2 regions of the Paenibacillus sp. 7541 genome follow, and region 1 is predicted to be linked to the other one. Evidence: predicted binding sites of a transcription regulator. Region 1 holds the regulator's gene; the other holds the start of a gene.

What was found. Region 1 encodes Rex, which represses fermentation and respiration genes when NADH is low (regulators of the CRP and FNR family bind a similar motif). Its sites were predicted from a motif close to TTGTGAAATATTTCACAA; they were not measured.
Region 2: the regulator Rex is predicted to act here: its motif matches at 2,183-2,200, upstream of pflB (formate C-acetyltransferase).

Annotation. Positions count from the first base shown of each region.
Region 1 is NZ_NQLZ01000015.1:222,051-226,660, forward strand. It holds gene dinG (ATP-dependent DNA helicase DinG) at 1-2,041, shown strand, start outside; gene CHH75_RS10265 (redox-sensing transcriptional repressor Rex) at 2,087-2,752, shown strand; gene CHH75_RS10270 (amidohydrolase) at 2,727-4,028, shown strand; gene CHH75_RS10275 (cell wall elongation regulator TseB-like domain-containing protein) at 4,059-4,577, shown strand.
Region 2 is NZ_NQLZ01000015.1:56,806-61,415, forward strand. It holds gene adhE (bifunctional acetaldehyde-CoA/alcohol dehydrogenase) at 1-1,908, shown strand, start outside; gene pflB (formate C-acetyltransferase) at 2,278-4,524, shown strand; gene pflA (pyruvate formate-lyase-activating protein) at 4,579-4,610, shown strand, end outside.

The sequences.
Region 1 (4,610 bases):
GCACCTGCTGATCGAGGCAGGAACAGGAACGGGCAAGTCGCTCGGATATTTGCTGCCCTCCATCTATCAGAGCGTCAAGCAGGAGCAGAGGGTGATGGTGAGCACGCATACGATCAACCTGCAGGAGCAGTTAAGAGAGCGTGACATCCCACTGTTGACCAAGGCTGTTCCCTTCCCGTTCAAGGCTGCTGTCTTTAAGGGCAGGGGGCATTATTTGTGTTTGAGAAAATTTGAACATAAAATAAATAGAAGAGACTTCCATACGCCGAAGGAGGATGTCATCACCGCCGCACAGATGATCGTCTGGCTGACGCAAACGGAAAGCGGCGACGATGAAGAGCTTAATCTGGGAGGACGCGGGGGAGATTTCTGGGATACGGTGGCCAGCGATTCGGACTCTTGTCTCGGACGCGCCTGCCCGTGGTTCAGGAAATGCTTCTACCACCGGGCGAAGCATGAAGCCGGGCTGGCAGATGTCGTCATCACGAATCACTCCAAGCTGTTCACGGATGTGAAAGCGAATCATCAGCTGCTCCCGTCCTATGATCGTCTGGTTATCGACGAGGCGCATCATCTGGAGGATGTGGCCGGTAAGCATCTGGGCTTGTCGATGAAGTATTTTACCGTCACGCACACCCTCACCCGCTTGTACAAGGACAGCCGCAACGGGCAGCTGCCGGCTCTGCGCCAGATGCTCTCGGCCTCGGCCGAGGAGAAAGCGACCCAATGGATTGGCGTCATCGACCGCTTGTATCCGGATCTGATTACGGTGAAAGAGAACTGGGACCGGCTGAACGAGCTGCTGTTCGGACTGATTCCGGACCGGGGGGATTCAGGCGAGTCGGGGCAGCTAACCATGCGCCTTTCCCCTGTCAAAAAGCCCAAGGATTGGGATAGTTTGGCCGAGATTGAGCGTCAGATTTATGTCACGCTGGGCGAATGTATTCGCAAAGGCGAGCAGCTTGCAGCTGAAATCAAGGAAGAGCTGGACGACTATGGCGCGGACAGTCTCATTACCGACATCACCGGCTTATTCAAGGATCTCGCTTCTCACCGTGAAGGGCTGCACCAGTTTATGGCTTTGGATAATGAAGGTATCGTATACTGGATGGAGGCAAGCTCGAATTTCAAGAGCAAGTCGCTTCAGATGTATGCCGTTCCGGTGGATGTCAGCGCGCAGCTGAAAGAGCTGTTTTTTGATAAAAAGCGGAGTGTCATTCTGACCTCGGCCACGCTGTCGGTAGATAAATCGTTTCAATTCATGATCGACAGCCTCGGTCTTCAGGAAGCAGCTGAAGAAGGGCAGCTGCATACGGTTCAACTGCCTTCGCCGTTTAACTACCGGGAGCAGGCGCTGCTTGTGATTCCGCGGGATTTCCCAAGCGTGAAGGGGACGGTGGGCGATCCGAAATTTGTGGATACGCTCGTTCAATCGCTGGCGCAAACGGCAGAGGCGACGAAAGGGCGGATGCTGGTGCTGTTCACTTCTTACCGCATGCTGCGTCAAGTGTACGAGCCCTTGAAGGAGGCGCTCTCCTCAAGCGAGATCGCTGTGCTGGGACAAGGGGTTGACGGGGGAAGCCGGACCAAGCTGATTCGCCGCTTTCAGGACAGCAGTGCATCTGTGCTGCTTGGCACAAGCTCGTTCTGGGAAGGGGTCGATGTTCCGGGCGAAGCCTTGACCTGCCTTGCGATCGTACGTTTGCCGTTTCAGCCGCCGAGCCATCCGCTGGTGGAAGCCAAGAGCGAACTGCTTCAGCAGCAGAAGAAGAACCCTTTTATGAAGCTGTCTGTGCCGCAGGCGGTCATCCGCTTTAAGCAGGGCTTCGGCCGGCTCGTACGGACCGCGCAGGACAAGGGAATCGTGATCGTCTTTGACACGCGTGTGATCGAATCCTACTACGGGAAATATTTCTTGTACTCGCTGCCGGGCCCGAAGATGGAGCATATGCCGACCGATCAGATGGTGCCGAGAATTGCCGAGTGGCTGAATCATAACAAGAAGAATGAAATCACCAATGACGAATCGTTATTACAATAGGAGCAAGCCGCAACATTTAATAGCCTGTTAATAGGGGGAGCATGCATGAAATCGGATAAAATTTCAGAGGCTGTCGTTCGCAGATTGCCAGTATATCTGCGATACTTGAATGAGCTTCACAAACGGGAGGTTACAACGGTATCCTCCCAAGAGCTGGGGCAGAAGCTCGACTTGAACCCGGCGCAGATCCGTAAGGATCTGGCGTATTTCGGCGATTTTGGCCGCAAGGGCATCGGTTATGATGTTTCTTATCTGATTGAGAAGATTCGCCAGATTCTGAAGCTGGACCAGAGAATTAATGTCGCGCTGGTCGGGGCAGGTAATCTCGGACATGCGCTATCCAATTACAATGCATTTCTTAAGGATAATATGAAAATCGTAGCCGTCTTCGATGCGCATCCGGCGAAAATCGGAACGAGCATCAACAATTTGACGGTGCAGCCGATGGAAGAGCTTGAGCGTACCGTGCGCGACAATGCGATCCGGATCGGGATCATTACCGTTCCGGATTTTGAGGCCCAGAATGTGGCGAACCAGCTGATTTCCGCCGGCATTGAGGCCATATTGAATTTTGCGCCTATTATTTTGAAAGCACCGGCACATATCCGAATCCATACGGCAGACTTTACGACAGACCTGCAAAGTCTGGCCTACTATTTGGATAACGGGAAGGAGGAATCGGCTCATGAAGAAACACAAGTGGATGGTTGAGAACGGCACCTTTGCTGTGTTAGAAGGCAACCAGTCGGTTATCAAGGGCTACATGGTGGTTGAGGATGACCGGATTACGTATATAGGGGAACAAAAACCGCAGATCGAGGAGCCGATCGAGATCATTGACGGAACCCATCTGCTGTTCCTGCCGGGACTGGTGAATACGCACGGCCATGCGGCGATGTCACTGCTCCGGGGCTACGGCGATGATCTGGCCCTGCAGGTATGGCTGCAGGAGAAGATGTGGCCGATGGAAGCCAAGATGAAGGCAGAGGACATTTATTGGGGAGCTTCCCTGTCAGTAGTCGAAATGCTGAAGGGCGGAACGACGGCTTTCGTTGATATGTACGATCATATGGATCAAGTCGCTTCGATTGTGGACCAGTCGGGAATGCGCGGCGTGCTAATGCGCGGCGTGATCGGCCTCTGTCCCCCTGAAGAGCAGCGTCAGAAGCTGAATGAAGCGATTGCGTTTGCGAAGGCGTGGCATGGGAAGGCCGATGGCCGCATCACATCGATGATGTCGCCGCATGCACCGTATACATGTCCACCGGAGCTGATCGAGATGTTTGTGCAGGCTTCTGAGGATCTAGATTTGCCGCTGCATACGCATATGTCGGAGACAAAAGCCGAAGTTCAGCAAAATGTGGATGATTACGGGCTCCGCCCGGTCGCGCATCTGGAGCGGCTCGGAGTATTCTCCCGACCGACACTGCTGGCGCATGCAGTTCATCTGACAGATGAGGAGATTGACATTCTTGCCAAGCACAACGTCGCGATCTCGCATAATCCGGGAAGCAACCTGAAGCTGGCAAGCGGCGTCGCGCGTGTCCCTGAACTGCTCAAGGCGGGCGTCACCGTCTCTCTCGGCACGGATGGTCCGGCGAGCAACAACAATCTGGACATGTTCGAAGAAATGCGGCTGGCTGCCCTCATTCATAAAGGGGTGAGCGGTGACCCGACAGCTGTACCGGCATCGGAAGCGCTGCGCATGGGTACGGAATATGGCGCGAAGTCCGCCTTCTTGAATGAGGTGGGCAGACTTGAAGTAGGCATGAAGGCTGACATGATCGCTCTGAACACGGATCAGGCCCATTTCCTGCCCCATACTGATTTCATCTCGCATGTCGTTTATTCGGCAAGCGCTAAAGATGTTGAGCATGTATGGGTGGACGGCAAACAGCTGGTTAAGAACGGGGAATGCCTCACCGTGGATGAGGAGCGCATTCGCCGTGAAGCCCAGCGCACGTTCGAGCGTCTGACGGCGCAGTAAGCATATTGACGTGGGAGCGGGGATGGCGGATTGAAAAAACGAACCAAGTGGATATGGCTGAGTGTATCCGGCGTATTGCTGCTGCTGTTAGGCATTCAAATCTATTATTCTTATGTGATGACAGATTCATGGAATGAGGAAAGACTGGCCATTGGTGCGGCCAGACAGTATGGGAACCTGGTGACGGCGGACAAATCATACAAGTCGGTATGGGGCGAAGATAATACATACTGGGTTGTTACCGGTCAGGGGCCGGATCAGCAGGAGCTGATCGTCTGGGTCAAATTCACCGAGGATAATGTGCCTGTGGAAGGTGCGGAGGGTGTTCATGCCGAGCCTTTGAGCAGCGGGTTGTCCGAAGAGCAGATGCGGGCGCAAATCCTCCAGGAAATGCCGAATGCCGTCATTAAACGATTGGTGCCCGGCATGTATGAAGGGGAGTACGCCTGGCAGCTGTTGTATGAGAATAGCGGCCAGATCGGCTACCGATTCTATCGCTTTCAGGACGGCAATCAGATCGGAAACGACATTATTTTGCCGAACCAGTAACACAAATGGCAGTGAAATCGGATGAATATGAAA
Region 2 (4,610 bases), 170 kb from region 1:
GCTGATCTGGATCAGGCGGTGTATGATTTGATCCTCTCGAAGACGTTTGACAACGGCATGATCTGCGCATCCGAGCAAGCGGTCATCATTGAAGAGCCGATCTATGACCAGGTGAAGAAGAAAATGATCGAGAACGGCTGCTATTTTGTAAGCAAAGAGGAAGCAGCGAAGCTGACGGCCGGGGCAATGGTTGCCGATAAATGCGCAGTGAACCCTGCGATCGTCGGACAGCCTGCGGTCAAGATCGCCGAGGCATGCGGCTTTACAGTGCCGGAGAACACCAAGATTCTCGTGGCCGAGCTGGCCGGGGTTGGACCTGGCTATCCGCTGTCTGCGGAAAAACTGAGCCCGGTGCTGGCCTGCTATAAAGTGAAGAATGCGGAAGAGGGGATCAAGCGGGCAGAGGAAATGGTTGCCTTCGGCGGGATGGGTCACTCCTCGGTCATCCATTCGAATAACGAAGAGGTCATTGCCAAGTTTTCCGATCGCATGCAGACCTGCCGCATTCTCGTGAATCAGCCGTCCTCCCAGGGAGGCATCGGGGATATCTACAATACGAACCTGCCGTCGTTGACGCTGGGCTGCGGCTCTTACGGACGGAATGCAACGTCTTCGAACGTAACGGCTGTCAACCTGATTAATGTGAAAAGGGTGAACCGACGTACCGTGAATATGCAGTGGTTTAAAGTGCCGAGCAAAATTTATTTTGAAAAAGGCGCAACGCAGTACCTTGCCAAAATGCCGGACATTCAACGTGTGGCCATCGTGACCGACCCCGTGATGGTGAAGCTCGGTTACGTGGAGCGGGTGGAGTATTACCTGCGCCAGCGCCGGACGCCGGTTGCGATCGAAGTGTTCTCGGAAGTGGAACCGGACCCGTCGACTACGACGGTCGAGCGCGGAACAGAAATGATGGCGCGCTTTCAGCCAGACTGCATCATCGCCCTTGGCGGCGGTTCGCCAATGGATGCCGCGAAAGCGATGTGGCTGTTCTACGAATATCCGGACACCGAGTTCAACAGTTTGAAGCAGAAGTTCATGGATATCCGCAAGCGGACGTTCAAATATCCGAGACTTGGCCAGAAAGCCCAATTCGTGGCGATTCCGACAACCTCGGGTACAGGCTCGGAAGTGACCTCGTTTGCGGTCATCACGGACAAAATCCAGGGCAATACCAAGTATCCGCTGGCGGATTATGAGCTGACGCCGGATGTGGCGATTATCGATCCGGAATTCGTATACTCGCTGCCGAAAACGGCGGTTGCCGATACAGGGATGGATGTGCTGACCCATGCGATTGAAGCTTACGTATCGGTCATGGCCAACGATTATACAGACGGCCTCGCCATCAAAGCGATCCAGCTGGTATTCGAATATCTTGAAGCATCGGCATTGACGGGTGACAAGCTTGCGCGGGAGAAAATGCACAACGCCTCGACCCTGGCGGGCATGGCCTTCGCCAACGCCTTCCTCGGCATCAACCACAGCCTGGCGCATAAATGGGGCGGTCAGTACCATACCGCGCACGGTCGTACCAATGCGATTCTGATGCCGCATGTGATCCGCTACAATGCCAAGAAGCCGACCAAGCATGCCGCATGGCCGAAATACAAGTCGTTCGTGGCGGATCAGCGGTATGCAGAGATCGCCCGCATTCTCGGACTGCCAGCGCGCACGACCGAGGAAGGCGTGAACAGCCTGATCCAGGCCATTCGCGATCTCAACCGCAAGCTGGGCATTGAAGAATCGTTCCAGCAGCTGGGCTTCGATCCGGCCGATTTCGAGAGTCGGGTAGAACAGCTCGCTGACCGGGCATTCGAGGATCAGTGCACCACGAGCAATCCGAAGCTGCCGCTGGTCAGCGAACTGGCAGACATCTATCGCAACGCCTTCTACGGCCGGTTCTAATCGGCTGCGGCGGGCTCCCGAGGCGGATGTCAGACGGGGGTCGGCACCGCAAGGCGAGGCGAAGCTTGAATGATGGCGGCTAGTGCGTTTCGAGGAGCGGAGTCACAGGTGATAAAAATCACGTTCAGGCCATGATTTGTGATCATTATCACAGATTGAGGCTGGCAGCAGGTCTACAATAAAGGTGTAGCAGGATTTAAGCATTCTGGAGTCCCAGATCAAGTGAAGAAAAACGGAAGCTTGCAGCTTGTGAGCGGGATAGCAGCATCCACATTTGTGAAATATGTCACATAAGCGGATCTGGGATGTCGCCCGTGGATTTCCCGCTCCGGGCTCAAGTTGCCTAAAAAAATATTGGAGGGATTCAATATGTCGGTGATTACACAGGAAGTCGGCTGGAGAAGCTTCACGACCGGTAAATGGGCGAAGGCTGTTGATGTCAATGATTTTATCGAGCGCAACATTACACCTTACTATGGGGATGAGCAGTTCTTGGCGGGTCCGACGGAGAACACCAAGGCGCTGTGGGAAATTATATCCGAGCTGAGCGTGAAAGAGCGCGAGCGCGGCGGCGTTCTGGATGTGGACGTCAACACGCCATCCACCATACTGTCACATGGGCCAGGCTATCTGGATAAAGACAAGGAGCAGATCGTCGGATTGCAAACCGATGAGCCGTTCAAACGCTCCATTCAGCCGTTTGGCGGTATCCGGATGATGATCGACGCATGCAATGCTTACGGCTTCGAGCTTCCGCAAAGCATCGTGGACATGTTCACTCACATTCGCAAGACGCACAACCAAGGGGTGTTTGATGCCTATACCTCCGAGATGAGAGCAGCGCGTAAAGCGGGCATTATCACCGGTCTGCCGGATGCTTATGGCCGCGGCCGCATTATCGGCGACTATCGCCGGGTGGCGCTGTACGGCGTGGATTTCCTGATCCGCGATAAGCAGCGTGAACTGCAGGAGCTTGAAGTGGATCATATGGATGAAGCGGTCATTCGTCTGCGTGAAGAGGTGTCCGAACAGATTCGAGCCCTTCAGGAATTGAAGGAAATGGCCAAGATGCACGGCTATGACATTGCCAAACCGGCCAACAATGCCAAGGAAGCATTCCAATGGCTGTACTTCGGTTATCTCGCTGCGATCAAGGAGCAGAACGGAGCGGCGATGTCGCTGGGCCGGGTATCCTCCTTCCTCGACATTTACGTACAGCGCGACCTGCAAGAAGGAACGCTGAACGAGCAGACAGCCCAGGAGCTGGTCGACCACTTTGTCATGAAGCTGCGCATCGTGAAGTTTCTGCGCACCCCGGATTATAACGAGTTGTTCAGCGGGGATCCGACTTGGGTAACCGAATCGATCGGAGGCATGTCCGTCGGCGGCGAAACCCGCGTGACCAAGAACAGCTTCCGCTTCCTGCACACCTTGTACAACCTGGGACCTGCACCGGAGCCGAACCTGACTGTATTGTGGTCTGAGAAGCTGCCGGAGGCGTTCAAGAAGTACTGTGCCAAAGTATCGATCGAAACAAGCTCCATTCAATATGAGAACGATGACCTGATGCGTCCGATTTATGGCGATGATTATGGCATTGCCTGCTGCGTATCCGCCATGCGGATCGGCAAGCAGATGCAGTTCTTCGGCGCTCGGGCGAACCTGGCGAAGGCGCTGCTGTATGCGATCAACGGCGGCAAGGATGAGAAATCCGGCGCCCAGGTTGGACCGGAGTACCCGGCAATTACGGCAGGGGTGCTGAATTACGACGAAGTGATGAACCGCTTCAAGCCGATGATGGAATGGCTGGCGAAGCTGTACATGAACACGCTGAACGTCATCCATTACATGCATGACAAGTACAGCTATGAGCGGATCGAGATGGCGCTCCATGACCGCGACATTCTGCGCACGATGGCCTGCGGCATTGCCGGCTTGTCCGTTGCTGCCGACTCGCTAAGCGCGATTAAATATGCGACGGTGAAGCCGATCCGTAACGAGCAAGGCGTTGCCGTTGACTTCGAGATCGAAGGCGATTTCCCTTGCTATGGCAACAACGATGACCGGGTAGACAGCATAGCCGTTGAGCTTGTGGAAACCTTCATGAGCATGCTGCGCAAGCATAAGGCGTATCGCGACGCGCTGCCGACCCAATCGGTGCTGACGATCACGTCGAACGTTGTATATGGCAAAAAGACCGGCACCACGCCGGATGGCCGCAAGGCAGGAGAGCCGTTCGCACCGGGCGCGAACCCGATGCACGGTCGTGACCGCAAAGGCGCGCTCGCCTCGCTGACCTCGGTAGCGAAGCTGCCGTACGAGGACAGTCTGGACGGCATCTCCAACACCTTCTCCATCGTGCCGAAGGCGCTTGGGAAGGAGGAAGACGTTCGCCGGAACAACCTCGTTTCGATGATGGACGGATATTTTGGCAGCAAGGCGCACCATCTGAACGTGAACGTATTCAACCGTGAGCAGCTGATCGATGCGATGGAGCATCCGGAGAACTATCCGCAGCTGACGGTGCGTGTATCGGGTTATGCGGTCAACTTCATCAAGCTGACCCGCGAGCAGCAGCTCGACGTCATTAACCGGACCTTCCATGCCTCGATGTAACACGGCAGACCAGTACAGCCAATAACAAAGCGGATACAGAAAGGATGACTTCCTATGATGAAAGGCCATGTCCATTCCCTAGAAAC